One region of the Nonomuraea sp. NPDC001831 genome, then DNA from elsewhere that is predicted to be linked to it. Evidence: riboswitches for the same ligand, from Rfam matches in the RefSeq annotation. Region 1 holds a riboswitch; each other region holds the start of a gene.

Region 1 (3,265 bases):
CCACCTGGCAGACGGCCGAGAGCTGATCTACTTCGACCGGCGCGACGACGCTGACCGGAGCGCGATCGACCGGCGGCCGCTCGACCCGCGGCCGGTGGCCTCCGAGCTGCGCTACGACCCGCTGACCGAGGAGTGGATCGCGATCGCCGGCCACCGGCAGACGCGCACGTTCCTGCCGCCGGCCGACGAGTGCCCGTTGTGCCCGTCGTCCGACACGCGGGCGTCGGAGATCCCGGCCCACGACTATGACGTGGTGGTGTTCGAGAACCGCTTTCCCTCTTTCTCCGGAAATTTTGGGACTTACGGGGATGTCGGTGGCCTGAGTGAGGTGCGGCCGGGTGTCGGGCGGTGTGAGGTGGTCTGCTTCACCTCCGACCACTCCTCCTCCTTCTCCAGGCTCTCCAACGCCCAGGTCAGGCTGGTGATGGAGGCGTGGGCCGACCGCACGGCCGAGCTGTCCGGCATCGAGGGCGTCGAGCAGGTGTTCTGCTTCGAGAACAGGGGCGAGGAGATCGGCATCACGCTCCCCCACCCGCACGGGCAGATCTACGCCTACCCCTACGTGACCCCGCGCACCAAGCTCCAGCTCGGGGCCGCCTCGCGGCACACGGGCGGCAACCTGTTCGCCGACGTGCTGGCCGCCGAGCGGGCCGCCGGCACGCGGGTGGTGGCCGCCAACGAGCTCTGGACGGCGTTCGTCCCGGCCGCCGCGCGCTGGCCGTTCGAGGTGCACGTGTATCCGCACCGGCAGGTGCCCGACCTGGCGGCGCTGTCGGAGGAGGAGCGGGCCGCGTTCGCGCCGCTGTACACCTCGGTGCTGCGGGCGCTCGACGCGCTGTTCGGGGTGGCGATGCCGTACATCTCGGCCTGGCACCAGGCGCCGGTGCGGTACGGCCGCGAGCTGGCCTACCTGCACCTGGAGCTGTTCAGCATCAGGCGGGCGCCCGGGAAGCTGAAGTACCTGGCGGGCTCGGAGTCGGCCATGGGGGCCTTCGTCAACGACGTGCTGCCGGAGGAGGCGGCACGCATGTTGCGATCACGAATTGATCACTAATTGGTTTCTCATTAAAGTCGCATGACTCGTGATCTACCACTAATATCCCGTTAGACACCGGCCATAACGGTCGTTGTACGCCTAATCCCGGGCGTGTTGCCCGGGAGCCGGGGACCCATCGCATCCGGGGTGAATCCGCGTAAGTGGTAGGGAATGCTCCCGTGCCCGAACCCGTCAGCTAACCCGGCCGGCAGAGGGAGAGGAACAACCACGTGGCGGCTTCGTCCCCCGCGAGTCTTGCCGTCGGTCTCATCACCGCCACCGCCCTGCTCGTCCAGCCGGCCGCCGCCTCAGTCTCGGCGTCAGCCGCGCCCAAGCCGTCGGAGGCGCAGCTGCGGGCCCAGCTCAAGCAGCTCAACCGCAAGGTCGACAAGCTGATCGAGACGTACAACCTCAAGCGGGTCGAGCTGGCCAAGGCCCAGCAGGCCGCCACCGCCGCCCAGCAGCGGCTCACCGCCGCCGAGCAGGCGGTCGCCACGGCCGAGCAGCGGGTCGCCGAGATCGCCCGGCTGCGCTACCAGAGCCGCGACGCCTCCCTGCCGGGCTTCATGCTGACCCCGGACGGCGGCGGCGCGGCCGTGCTCGAACAGCTCACCGCCGAGCAGCAGGCGGTCGTGGACAGCGTGGCCAAGGCCCGCGACGACCAGAAGAAGGCCGCCACGGCCGCCGCCGCGCTCGCGACGCAGCTGAAGGCGGGCACGGCGGAGGTGGCCGAGCAGCGCGACGACGCCCAGGACGTCATCGACGACATCAAGAAGAAGCTCCAGGACCTCGTGCCGTTCGGGCCGGGCAAGAAGTCCGACGGGAGCTGGGCGCCCGAGCTGCCGGCCGGCTCGGACAACATCACGCCGCGCACCCGGCTGATGCGCGCGCAGGTGCAGAAGAACTTCTCGCTGCCGTACGAGGTGGGCTGCTTCCGGGCCGGCTCCAGCGGCGAGCACCCGCTCGGCCGGGCCTGCGACTTCATGATGAGCACGGGCGGCACCATGCCGAGCGCCGTCAACAACGCGCTCGGCGACCGGCTGGCCGACTGGGCCCTGAAGAACAAGGCCAAGCTGGGCGTCAAGTACGTGATCTGGAAGCAGCGCATCAACCAGGGCTCGGGCTGGCGCTCGATGTCCGACCGCGGCAGCATCACCGAGAACCACTACGACCACGTGCACATCTCGATGAACTAGCCGCGGGGCCGGCGGCTCAGCGAATGCCGGTCAGCTTGTCGGGGTTGGTGACGGAGTAAACGGCGGCGATCCGGTCGCCCTCGGGCGTGAGATCGACGACGACCACGGCCAGCGGGCCGCCACCGGAGAAGACCAGCGCGCACGGATCCCCGGCCACCCGCCGGTGGCGCAGGTCCACCGCGCCGGGGGTCAGCGTCGCGGCCACGGACATGAAGATCGCAGCCACCTCGTCCCGGCCGTGGACCGGGTGCAGGCTGGTGGCGGGCCCCTTGCCGCCACCGTCGGTCCACAGGGTCACCTCCGGCGCCAGCACCTCCAGCAGGGCCCGCAGGTCACCGCCGAGGGCGGCCGCGGCGAACCGCTCGGTCACCTCGGCGTGCACGCCGGGCTCGGTCCGGTGACGCGGACGGCGGGCATGAACGTGGCGACGGGCGCGGGCCGCGAGCTGCCGGACCGCCGCCGGCGTGCGCCCGAGGATGTCGGCCGTCTCCAGATGACTGAACCCGAACACCTCGTGCAGCACGAAGACCGCTCGTTCCAGCGGTGACAGCGTCTCCAGCACGACCAGCACCGCCATCGACAACGACTCCCCGCTCCCGGCGGCGCCCCCGGCGTTGTCCGGGGCCGTGACCAGCGGTTCCGGCAGCCACGGGCCGACGTAGGTCTCCTGCCGGCGGCTCAGGTCCGCCCGCCGGGCGAGCGCCTGGTTCACCGCGATCCGCACCAGGTAGGCCCGGACGTTCTCCACCGGTCCGGCCTCCGGCCTGCGGTGCCGGGCGGACCAGGCCAGCCACGCCTCCTGCAGCACGTCCTCGGTGTCGGCGACGCTGCCGAGCATGTTGTAGACCACGGAGAACAGCAGTTCCCGGTAGCCGAGGAACTGCTCGGTGGCGGCGTCGGCGGGGTGCTGCGGGGTCGGTGTCATGGCGGGTCTCCTCATCTGTCGCAACCGAAGAGTCCCGACGAGCGGCGATTGTGACATGAAGCCATCAAGCGTGATCTATGCCACTCATGTCACAGTTCCCGGCCGGTT
Region 2 (3,265 bases), on a different contig from region 1:
CTGGGCGGGTTGTTCACCGACCACGCGAGCTGGCGGTGGGCCTTCTACGTGAACGTGCCGCTCGGGATCGTGCTGATCGCGATCGTGGTGCTGCGGCTGCCGTTCCGTGCGGGCACCGGCGGCGGGGGCCGGCCGGACTACGCGGGCATCGCGGTGTTCAGCGTGGCCATCAGCGCCCTGCTGCTCGGCCTGACCGAGAAGGGCCTGGACGGCAACTCCTGGACGTCCCCGTCCGTGGCCGGGCCGATCCTGCTGGCGCTGGTGCTGCTGGCCGCGTTCGTGCTGGTCGAGTTGCGGGTGGCGAACCCGGTCATGCCGATGCACCTGTTCCGGGACCGTACGTACACGCTGGTCAACGCGACCTCCTTCTTCACCGCCTTCTGCATGTACGCCGGCGTGGTGTTCCTGCCCCGCTACTTCCAGCAGGCGCTGGGCGTCAGCGCCACCGAGTCCGGGCTGAGGATCTACCCGATGACGCTGGCCATGGTGGCGGGCAGCGCGCTCATGGGCACGCTGATGTCCAGGACGCGCACGTACAAGCCGTGGCTGGTCGGGGCGCCGTTCCTGCTGGCAGCCGGCAGCCTGCTGTGCCTGAACCTCACCGTGCGCACCGACGGCCTGCTGCTGGCCGGGTGGATGGCGCTGCTCGGGCTCGGCATGGGGCCGATGTTGTCGGGGCTGACCGTGGCCGTGCAGCAGGCCGTCCCGCCGCGGTACATCGGCACGGCCTCGGCCAACCTCACCTTCTTCCGGCAGATCGGCGGCTCGGTGGCGCTGGCGCTGGCCGGCACCGCGTACACGTCGGTCATCACCACGGACGCGCCCGTCCACGGGCTCGCGGCCGCGCACGCCTCGGCGGCGGCCGTGGTCATCCCGTCGCTGGGCGTGGCGGGCGCGGTGATCGCCCTGGTCGCGCTGGTCATGATGCCCGGCAGGCGGCTGGAGCAGGCGCCCGCCGCGGAAAGCAGAGTGGAGGCCGGTTTCGCGTCGTAAGCGACGTCGTGCGAAGCTGTGGATGTCCCCAGAACCAGGAGGTCCTCATGGCGGAAACACCGGAGCCGGAAGTCAGCGAGACTCCCGAGGACGAGATGAAGCGCAAGTTCCGCGAGGCGTTGGAACGCAAGCGCGGGCAGCAGGCCGAGTCGGCCGCGGGTGGCAGGGGCGTGGACCCGTCGAAGATCCACGGGGCGCACGGTCCGGCAGCGAGTAAAAGATCCTTCAGGCGCAAGAGCGGCGGCTGAAAGGCCCGATTTAGCAGGGGGTACGGCATGCCGTGCCCCCTTTCTCTTTGCCATGATAGGTAGATCTTTACCCGGTTCATGACGATTCGTTTGTATTTGTCCGAATCTCTGGGTACGGTCTTAACCAATTACCAGCTGGTGGCGTAGTCCCTACCAGGAGAGGGACGACAGCTGGCGCCGAATCCCGACCTGTCGGGAACCGGGGACCCATCTCATTGGGGTGAGTCCGGCCATGTGCCGGTAGGGCATCTCCACGCCCGAACCCGTCAGCTAACCCGGTAGGCGAGATGGAGAGGACTTCACGCATGTACCACCTCGTCGTACCCCCGGACAGTGTAGTGACGACCGCCTGCTGAGCGGTCTCTTCCCTGACTTCCCCCACGCGCCGCGTAACCACCTTTTCGGCGCTCTGCCCGGTTACGCACCGTAGTCACGCGCGTTCCCCCTGTCCCCTCGCGAAGGACTTCACTGCTTCATGTCTCGATTTGGCCTGCGCTCTCTCGCTCTGCTGTCCGTGTCCGCCATGGGCGCGCTGACGATCTCCGCCACCGGCGCCCACGCCGACACCGGCGACGACCAGAAGATCCTGCTCAAGGGTTCCACGAAGGCCTCGTACTTCTGGGACGACTCCTCCGGCCGCGCCGGCGACACCGGCCTGCCCGCCAGCGGCAAGCCCATGCAGAAGGGCCTGGCCGCCAGCCCCAGCTGGCCCCTCATGACCGAGGGTTACGTGACCTACAACGGCAAGAAGATGCCGTTCTTCGTGGGCGACCGCGGCCCCGGCGAGCCCTCCAGCCGCGGCGTCATGCTCGACCTCGACGCCAAGACCTTCGCCGAGCTGACCGGCGGCACCTTCAACCCCGACACGCTCGGCGTGGACGGCAACGGCGGCCAGGGCCACATCAAGATCGACTACGTCATCACCAAGTGGGGCGACGGCAAGGGCAAGAAGAACTACCCCGTGGCCTTCTCCACCGGCGCATGGGGCCGGTTCGACGACAACCCGGCCGAGCCCCCCAAGGTGCTGGCCGAAAAGCCCGCCGACGACGCGGCCGGTTCCGCCGGCGGCCAGGTCGGGAAGACCGTCGCGATGGGCGGCACCGTGATGGCCGGCGTGCTCGTGCTGGCCGGCGGCGGCGTGGTGCTCGGCGGCGAGCGTCTGCGCAAGCTCCTCAACGACTGATCTCGGGGCAGACCGCTCTTTACGCCCCACGACCAGAATGACATTCTGGTCGCTGTGATCCAGCGTGCAGCCGCCAACGGCATCGAGATCGCCTACGAGAGCTTCGGCTCCCCGGAAGGCAGGCCCCTGCTGCTCATCATGGGACTCGGCGCCCAGCTCATCCACTGGGACGACGAGTTCTGCGAACTCCTGGCCGAGCAGGGCCACCACGTCATCAGGTTCGACAACCGCGACGCGGGCCTGTCCACCCACCTCCACGACGAGGGCGTGCCCGCATGGGGTGCGCCCTCGCCGTACGTGCTGGACGACCTGGCCGACGACAGCGCCGGGCTCATGGACGTCCTGGGCCTGCCCGCCGCGCACGTCGTCGGCGCCTCGATGGGCGGGATGATCGCCCAGGCGCTGGCCATCCGGCACCCCGCCCGCGTGCTGAGCCTGACCTCGATCATGTCCACGCCCAGCCCGCAGGCGGCCCCGCCGACCGAGGCGGCCGCCGCGGTGCTCCTCGCCAAGCCCGCGACCGACCGCGAGGGGGTCGTCGCCGGCGCGCTGACCACCTGGGCCGTGCTCGGGTCCCCCGGCTGGGAGCTGGACCGCGAACGCGTCACCAGGCTGGCCGGGCTCGCCTTCGACCGCTGCCACGACCCGGCCGGCACCGCCCGCCAGCTCGCCGCCATCATGGCCTCGGGCGACCGCACGTCCGCGCTGGGCGGGCTGAAGGTGCCCGCGCTGGTCATCCACGGCGAGGACGATCAGCTCGTGCCGCTCGCCGGCGGGCGGGCCACGGCCGCCGCCATCCCGGGCGCCCGCCTGGTCACCTACCCCGGCATGGGCCACGACC
Region 3 (3,265 bases), on a different contig from region 1:
ATGGCGAAGAAACGCCCGTTGTCCGCCGTGACCGGGGCGCCGGCGGCCAGTTCGGTCAGCCGGATTGCGCCGGCGACCAGCGGGACGACGCTGAGCGCGAGCAGCCCGGCGGGTGCGATCCATCTCATGCCTGAGAGCGTGCCGCCTGCGCCCGTGCCCGGTCATCGCGCGGACGGCCCATCCCGGTTCGCACCATCGGCGGGCGGGCGGTCGTACTTTCGGCCATCGAGCCGTCGCCTTTCGACCGTTGAGCGTCCGCGCAGGTCACGCCCACACTGGCGGCACATCAGCGGCACATCAGCGGCACGAGGGAGAAAACGATGAAGGCGTACGTCCTAAGCTCGTTCGGCTCGCCCGACCAGCTCGTCCTGACCGACGTCGAGCGGCCCGTGCCGCGCGACGACGAGGTGCTGGTCCGGGTGCGGGCCACGTCCGTGCAGCCCTACGACTGGCACTTCATGCGGGGGGAGCCGTACCTGGCCCGGGTCATGGGCGGCGGGGTCGGGCTGCGCCGGCCGCGCATCGCCGTCCTGGGGGCCGACGTGGCGGGGGAGGTCGAGGCGGCCGGCAAGGACGTCACGCTGTTCCGTCCCGGCGACGAGGTGTACGCGATGTCGCTGGGGGGCGGCTTCGGCGAGTACGTCTGCCTGCGGCAGGGCGAGGTGGCGCCCAAACCGGCGGGACTGTCGTTCGAGCAGGCGGCGGCGGTGCCGATGGCGGCCAACACCGCGCTGATCGCGCTGCGCGACGAGGGACGCCTCCAGCCGGGCCAGAAGGTGCTGGTCAACGGCGCGTCCGGCGGCGTGGGCACGTTCGCCGTGCAGCTCGCCAAGGCGCTGGGGGCGCACGTCACGGGCGTGTGCAGCGGGCGGAACGCGGACCTGGTCCGCTCGCTCGGCGCGGACGACGTCATCGACCACACCAAGGAGGACTTCGCGGCCTCGGGCCGGCGCTTCGACCTGCTGCTCGACGTGGCGGGCGGTCGCCGGCTCGCGGACTGCCGCCGCGTGCTGACCAGGAAGGGCACGTACGTGCTGGTCGGCGGGCCGGCCGGCCGCTGGGTGCAGCCGGCCGGCCACATGTTCGCCGCGCTCGCGTCGGGGCCCTTCGTCCCGCAGCGGATCGTCAGGGCGGACGTCGTCCGCTGCGGGAGCAACAGGGCGAACCTGCTGACGCTGACCGGGCTGATCGAGCGGGGCGCGGTCACCCCGGTCATCGACCGGACCTTCCCCTTCGGCGAGCTCCCGGCGGCCGTCCGCTACCAGGAGGAGGGGCACGCCCCGGGGAAGGTCGTCGTCACAGGGTCGCGGTGAGCATGGCGGGGGCGGGGGCCTTCTGGAGCTGCTTGTAGTCGGCCCAGCGCTTGACGCCCTTGGGGTCGGGGCGTACCGCGCCGACGAAGGCCTGCCTGCGCCACTGCGACAGGCGTTCCTCCTTCACCACGTCGCCGGTGTGGGGGGAGTGGACCATGTAGCCGGGCTTGGAGATCATGCCGACGTGGCCGAGGCCGCTGAAGAACACCAGGTCGCCTGGCTTGAGGTCCTTCCAGGAGATCTTCCTGGAGAAGGCGCCGTACTGCTCCGCGGCGGTTCTGGGGAGCTCGATGCCGGCGTCCTCGTAGGCCCGGAGCATGAGGCCCGAGCAGTCGTAGCCCCGTTCGCTGGCGCCGCCCCACACGTACGGGGTGCCGCGCTTGTCCATGGCGTATTCGAGGGCGACCTTCCAGGCCGGTTTCGGCACGTGCCGTTCCTGGACCTGTTTCACCTGGGGGCCGGTGAGGGTGACGGAGGGGGCGGGGGCGGCCGGAGCGGCGGGAGCCGCGGGGGCGGCAGGCGCGAGACCTGCGGCGCCCGCTGCCACCGCCAAAAAGATGGCGATGCTAGACAGGGGACTGTCCTTCCACGTGGCCGACCGGGTTAGCTGACGGGCTCGGGCCTGGAAGTAGCCCTACGGCGGCGCTCTCGGGGGAGAGGCGCAGCCGATTCGCCCCGGGGGGAAAAGATGGGTCCCCGGCTCCACGCAGCGGCTGCGTGGATTAGGCTCGTCGGACTCTAACGAAACGGTCAAAAGGTCGCAATCCCCCCAAAACGGATTGTCCGGTTGTTGAGATGATGTGTTCGTCAGCCGAGACGAGCCGGTAAGGTACCGCCCATGGAGTCGCGTAACATCCGCCTGGCCGTCATCCCCGGGGATGGCATCGGCGCCGAGGTCGTAGCCGAAGGGCTCAAGGTCCTGGAGGCCGTGGGCACGAAGATCGAGCCCACCCACTACGACCTGGGCGCAGCCCGCTACCACCGCACGGGCGAGACGCTGCCCGACGCGGTGCTCGAAGAGCTGCGCGGCTACGACGCGATCCTGCTCGGCGCCGTGGGCGACCCCAGCGTGCCGCCCGGCATCCTGGAGCGCGACCTGCTGCTCAAGCTCCGGTTCGAGTTCGACCACTACGTCAACCTGCGGCCGGTCAAGCTGTTCCCCGGCGTCGAGACCGCGCTGGCCGGCGCCACCGCCGAGCACATCGACATGGTCGTCGTCCGCGAGGGCACCGAGGGCCTCTACGCGGGCACCGGCGGCGTCATGCGCCGCGGCACGCCGCACGAGATCGCCACCCAGGAGTCGCTGAACACCGCCCACGGCGTCGAGCGCGTCGTGCGTTACGCCTTCCAGAAGGCCCAGTCGCGGCCCCGCAAGAAGCTCACGCTCGTCCACAAGACAAACGTGCTCACCTTCGCCGGCGACCTGTGGCAGCGCACGGTCAACCGCGTGGCCGCGGAGTTCCCCGACGTCACCACCGACTACAGCCACATCGACGCGGCCTCGATGTTCTTCGTCACCCAGCCCGAGCGCTTCGACGTGATCGTCACCGACAACCTGTTCGGCGACATCATCACCGACCTCGGCGCCGCGATCGCCGGCGGCATCGGCCTGGCGGCCAGCGGCAACATCAACCCCGAGCGCACCTCGCCGAGCATGTTCGAGCCGGTGCACGGCAGCGCGCCCGACATCGCCGGTCAGGGCAAGGCCGACCCGACCGCCACCATCCTGTCCGTGGGCATGCTCCTCGACCACCTCGGCCTGCACGCCGAGGCCGCCAAGGTCGAGCAGGCCGTGGCCGCCGACATCGCCGAGCGGGTGACCGGCCGCGCCGGCCGCACGACCAGCGAGATCGGCGACGACATCGCCGCGCGAGTAGCCGGCTAGGACCGTCTAGCCCCGCACGCGCCTGGCGGTCCGAACGCGGACTGCCAGGCGCTTTTTCGCGTTCTTC

The links. A riboswitch is a leader RNA that binds a small molecule or an ion and turns the genes downstream of it on or off. The one in region 1 is predicted to bind cyclic di-AMP.
Region 2: another riboswitch for cyclic di-AMP. It lies ahead of ACFYYW_RS35880 (hypothetical protein); the one in region 1 lies ahead of ACFYYW_RS29300 (hypothetical protein).
Region 3: another riboswitch for cyclic di-AMP. It lies ahead of ACFYYW_RS34900 (C40 family peptidase); the one in region 1 lies ahead of ACFYYW_RS29300 (hypothetical protein).

Annotation. Positions count from the first base shown of each region.
Region 1 is NZ_JBIATU010000010.1:15,088-18,352, forward strand. It holds gene galT (galactose-1-phosphate uridylyltransferase) at 1-1,054, shown strand, start outside; cyclic di-AMP (ydaO/yuaA leader) riboswitch at 1,123-1,261, shown strand; gene ACFYYW_RS29300 (hypothetical protein) at 1,267-2,232, shown strand; gene sigJ (RNA polymerase sigma factor SigJ) at 2,249-3,157, opposite strand.
Region 2 is NZ_JBIATU010000014.1:133,463-136,727, forward strand. It holds gene ACFYYW_RS35870 (MDR family MFS transporter) at 1-993, shown strand, start outside; gene ACFYYW_RS35875 (DUF5302 domain-containing protein) at 1,041-1,241, shown strand; cyclic di-AMP (ydaO/yuaA leader) riboswitch at 1,407-1,541, shown strand; gene ACFYYW_RS35880 (hypothetical protein) at 1,717-2,424, shown strand; gene ACFYYW_RS35885 (alpha/beta fold hydrolase) at 2,479-3,265, shown strand, end outside.
Region 3 is NZ_JBIATU010000013.1:221,883-225,147, forward strand. It holds gene ACFYYW_RS34890 (DUF2306 domain-containing protein) at 1-128, opposite strand, end outside; gene ACFYYW_RS34895 (NAD(P)-dependent alcohol dehydrogenase) at 321-1,313, shown strand; gene ACFYYW_RS34900 (C40 family peptidase) at 1,297-1,860, opposite strand; cyclic di-AMP (ydaO/yuaA leader) riboswitch at 1,891-2,052, opposite strand; gene ACFYYW_RS34905 (3-isopropylmalate dehydrogenase) at 2,152-3,198, shown strand.